Regions from separate parts of the Ancylobacter sp. VNQ12 genome, predicted to be linked through region 1. Evidence: predicted binding sites of a transcription regulator. Region 1 holds the regulator's gene; the other holds the start of a gene.
The links. Region 1 encodes LexA, which represses DNA repair genes until DNA is damaged. Its sites were predicted from a motif close to TGTTCNNNNTGTGTTCNG; they were not measured.

Region 1 (2,186 bases):
GATGTCCTTCGCCGCCACGCTAGCGCTGGTCGCCGCCTATGAGCGCTGGGGCCATCTGGTCTCGGCACCGGATATCACCGGCACGTCGGGCACGGTGCTGGCGCGGGCGCTCCGCATCCCCATCCGTTACATCGCCGCACTGGTGCTGACCTCACTCGCCGCCGGGCTCGCCACGGCGCCCTATGCCGCGTTTCATTTCCAGCGCCTGGCGCCGCTGAGCCTTGTCGCCAACCTGGCGGCGATGCCGGTAGTGTCGCTCATCGTCATGCCGGCGGGGCTGGTGGGCTCGGCGCTGATGCCGTTCGGCTGGGACGGCGCGGCGTGGCGCGTGATGGGATGGGGCATCGGCCTGATGGCGCGCATCTCCGAGGCCGTCGCCGCGGTGCCCGGCGCGGATCGCGGCATTCCAGCCATGCCGGCGGCCAGCATGATGCTGCTAAGCGTCGCGCTGGTCGCGACCTGCCTGCTGCGCACGCGCCTGCTGCTCGTCGCGCCGCTCTCTTTCGCCGTCGCGCTGTGGCTCTATCTGGAGATGCCGCGGCCCGATGTGCTCATCGACCGCGAGGGCCGCACCGTGGCGGTGCGCGGCGCGGACGGACGACTCGCGGTGATGGGGGATCGGAGCGCGGGGTTGGCGGGCCGCTTCGTCGTCGAGCAGTGGCTGAGCGCTGAGGGCGAGCGTAGCCGCGCCGGCGCGCCGGATGTCGTTGCTGCGGCGGCCTGTGATCCGCTCGGCTGTACGCTGCGCGATCGCCAAGGAGGAATCGTCGCGTTGTCGCGCGATCCGGCGTCGCTGGAGGAGGACTGCCGGCGCGCCAGGCTGCTGATCACGCGCAACGCGCCGCCGGCGGAATGTGCCGCGACGGTGATCCGCATCGATCCACGGCAGACGCCGGAGGCAATGGCCGCATTTCTCGCTAGTGATCGCTCGGGCGGGTGGCGACTAGTCACTGCGCGCGGCGACCGCGCACGTCCGTGGGAGGCTGCAGGCAGCGCCACCGGCGGGGCACAGCCACACCATCTGCCGATCAACAGCGGCGCAACCCGTCGCTTCTCGCAGACGGATCCGATAGACGAACCCGACGTGCGACCGTGATCCGGTGCGTCAGTAGCGCCGGAACAGCCCGACCAGTCTACCCTGGATGCGCACGCGGTCGGGGCCGAAGATGCGGGTCTCATAGGCCGGATTGGCCGCCTCGAGCGCGATGGAGGCACCCTTGCGGCGCAGGCGCTTCAGCGTGGCTTCCTCGTCGTCGATCAGGGCGACGACGATCTCGCCATTGTTGGCGGTGTCGCCCTTGCGGATCAGGGCAAGGTCGCCGTCGAAGATGCCAGCCTCGATCATCGAATCGCCGCGTACTTCGAGCGCGAAATGCTCGCCGCCCGACAGCATCTCCGGCGGCATGCTGATCGTGTTGTCGCGCGACTGGATCGCGGCGATGGGCGATCCGGCGGCGATGCGGCCGACCAGCGGGATCGGAACCGCGCGCCGCGAATCGTCCTCGACCGGCGGGCGGGCGAGGCGTGCCGGCGTGCCCTCGATAACGCTGGGCGAGAAGCCGCGGGCCCGCGCCGGCTGCGCGTCCTCCGGCAGGCGAAGCACCTCCAGGGCCCGCGCTCGGTTGGGCAGGCGGCGAATGAATCCGCGTTCCTCCAGCGCTGTAATCAGGCGATGAATGCCGGACTTCGACCTCAGGTCCAGAGCGTCCTTCATCTCCTCGAACGACGGCGGAACACCGTCGCGCTTGAGGCGTTCGTCGATGAAGAGCAGCAGCTCATGCTGTTTGCGGGTGAGCATCGATCTCGATCCGTCCTCAGGCGGAAAAGGAAACAAATCACGAACAAACACTATCCGTTCTTTTTGTGTTCCACAATGGGTAAAGGGCGACCTAACGCGATCGCCACTGAACGCAATCAATGAACGATGTATGCAATGACTTCCAATCTGCCTAAGTGGTATGCATAGTTCGAATATGCTCCACGGAAGGTAAGGCCCTTGATCGGAACCGTTGCTGAACTCATTGCCGCTCATCGCTCCGGCCGCGTTCGCCCCGCAGAGACGCTCGCGCGCTGCTTTTCGCTGATCGAGCGTCACGGCGATCCGGCAATCTTCACCAGCCTTGCGACACGCGAGTATCTGGCGGCGGCGCTGAAGGCGCTCGAGGGGGCCGATCCGGCACATCTGC
Region 2 (2,186 bases), on a different contig from region 1:
CTGGGCAGCCACCGGCCCGCGCCGCGCGGCGCGAGAGCACGGTTCTAGCGACGCACCAAGGGCTTGTCCAGAAAGGCCCCACCCCGCTCGCAGCGCCTGTCGAAAACTTGGGGCGCGCCATGGAGGCAGCGTCGGTGAAGGCGGGAGCTGCCGCACCGATGCCGCCCGACACCGCTCAACCTCAAGGCCGAAGAGCCCCGTTGCCGGCGCCGTTTCCCGAAATGGGATCAGCCCTCGGCGTCGTCGTCGCTTTCCTCGGCGGGACCGGCGAGGATCTGCTCGGCGATGAGGCCGGCATTCTGGCGGATGGCGCTCTCGATGCGGCCCGCCAGGTCCGGATTCTGGCGCAGGAAGCTCTTGGCGTTCTCGCGGCCCTGGCCGAGGCGCTGGCTGTCATGCGAGAACCAGGCGCCCGACTTGTCGACCACGCCGGCCTTGACGCCGAGGTCGATGAGTTCGCCCATCTTCGAGACGCCTTCGCCATACATGATGTCGAACTCCACCTGCTTGAAAGGCGGGGCCAGCTTGTTCTTCACCACCTTGACGCGGGTCTGGTTGCCGACCACCTCGTCGCGCTCCTTGATCGCGCCGATACGGCGAATGTCGAGGCGCACCGAGGAATAGAACTTCAGCGCATTGCCGCCCGTCGTGGTCTCCGGGCTGCCATACATGACGCCGATCTTCATGCGGATCTGGTTGATGAAGATCACCATGGTCTGCGACCGGTTGATCGAGGCGGTGAGCTTGCGCAGCGCCTGGCTCATCAGCCGCGCTTGCATGCCCGGCTGGTTGTCGCCCATCTCGCCGTCGAGTTCGGCACGCGGGGTCAGCGCCGCGACCGAATCCACCACGAGCACGTCGACCGCGCCCGAACGCACCAGCGTGTCGGCGATCTCCAGCGCCTGTTCGCCGGCGTCGGGCTGGGAGATCAGCAGATTATCCAGCTCGACGCCCAGCTTGCGGGCATAGATCGGGTCGAGCGCATGCTCGGCGTCGATGAAGGCGCAGACGCCGCCCTTCTTCTGCGCTTCCGCCACCGTGTGGAGCGCCAGCGTGGTCTTGCCCGACGATTCCGGCCCGAAGATCTCGACTATGCGCCCGCGCGGCAGCCCGCCAATGCCGAGCGCGATGTCGAGGCCAAGCGACCCCGTGGAGACCGTGTCGATCTCCATGATCTTCTCGTTCTTGCCGAGCCGCATGATCGAGCCCTTGCCGAAATGGCGCTCGATCTGAGTAAGTGCGGCGTCCAGCGCCTTGGCCTTGTCCATGGACGATCCTTCGACGAGTCGCAACGTCGCTTGAGTCATTGCCGGGCTCCGGGTTGCACGCAAGGGGGAAAGGGACATCAGCGGTGATTGCGCACACCGTACTTGTTTTGTTCGATGTTCGCAATATGTTCTCTTTCAATCCCGTACCAAACGGCATTATCCGGCCAAGCCCTCATTCTCCTCTGGTTCACAGGAGAATCCAAAGCGTGATTTAGAGGCTCAGTCGCCCCTGGTTTCCCTCGCGCCATCAGTGCGCGAAGGCCTCGCCGATGCCCTGGTTGTCGGGATCGCGCGGCTTCAGGCCGGTCTTCTCGAGCGAGACGAGGCGCGGCGCCATCTGCGTATCCACCACCGCGGGCGTGCGGTCGTCCACCGTGCCGGTCCAGCCGCCGCCCAGCGCCTTGTTGAGCGCGACATAGTCGGTGGCGATGGCAACCCGGCTGGTGAGCAGCGAGTCGTCGGCGGAATAGGCCGAGCGTTCGGCGTCCAGCACGTCGAGGAAGCTCGACGAGCCGCTCTGATAGAGCGTGCGGGCGAGCGAGGCGGCCTGCCGGTAGGAAGCGGCGGAGGCATCGAGGCTGCGGTACTTGATGCGCTCCTGCTGCAGGGAGACGCTGGCGTTCTCCACGTCCTGCAAAGCTGTCAGCACGGCGGCGCGATAGGTCAGGAAATATTCGTCGCGCTGGGCCTGCGCGTAGTCCACCGCGGCCTTCAGCTGGCCGGCATTGAAGATCGGGATGCTCACGCTCGGCCCGAAGCTCCAGCTGATGCTCGAGCTCTTGCCGAGGTCACCGACCTTGGTGGCCGAGGTAGAGACGTCGCCGACCAGGCTGACATCGGGATAGCGCGCGGCTTCCGCCTCGCCGATCTTGGCGGTGTACTGCGCGTATTGGCGCTCGGCGAGCCGCACATCGGGGC

Region 2: the regulator LexA is predicted to act here: its motif matches at 1,384-1,401, upstream of recA (recombinase RecA).

The regions. Positions count from the first base shown of each region.
Region 1 covers NZ_JBMSDU010000006.1:23,812-25,997, forward strand. Annotated here, with positions in the region: gene ACO2RV_RS10490 (ComEC/Rec2 family competence protein) at 1-1,096, shown strand, start outside; gene lexA (transcriptional repressor LexA) at 1,106-1,798, opposite strand; gene atzF (allophanate hydrolase) at 1,997-2,186, shown strand, end outside.
Region 2 covers NZ_JBMSDU010000003.1:249,399-251,584, reverse strand. Annotated here, with positions in the region: gene recA (recombinase RecA) at 228-1,307, opposite strand; gene ACO2RV_RS07685 (efflux transporter outer membrane subunit) at 1,516-2,186, opposite strand, start outside.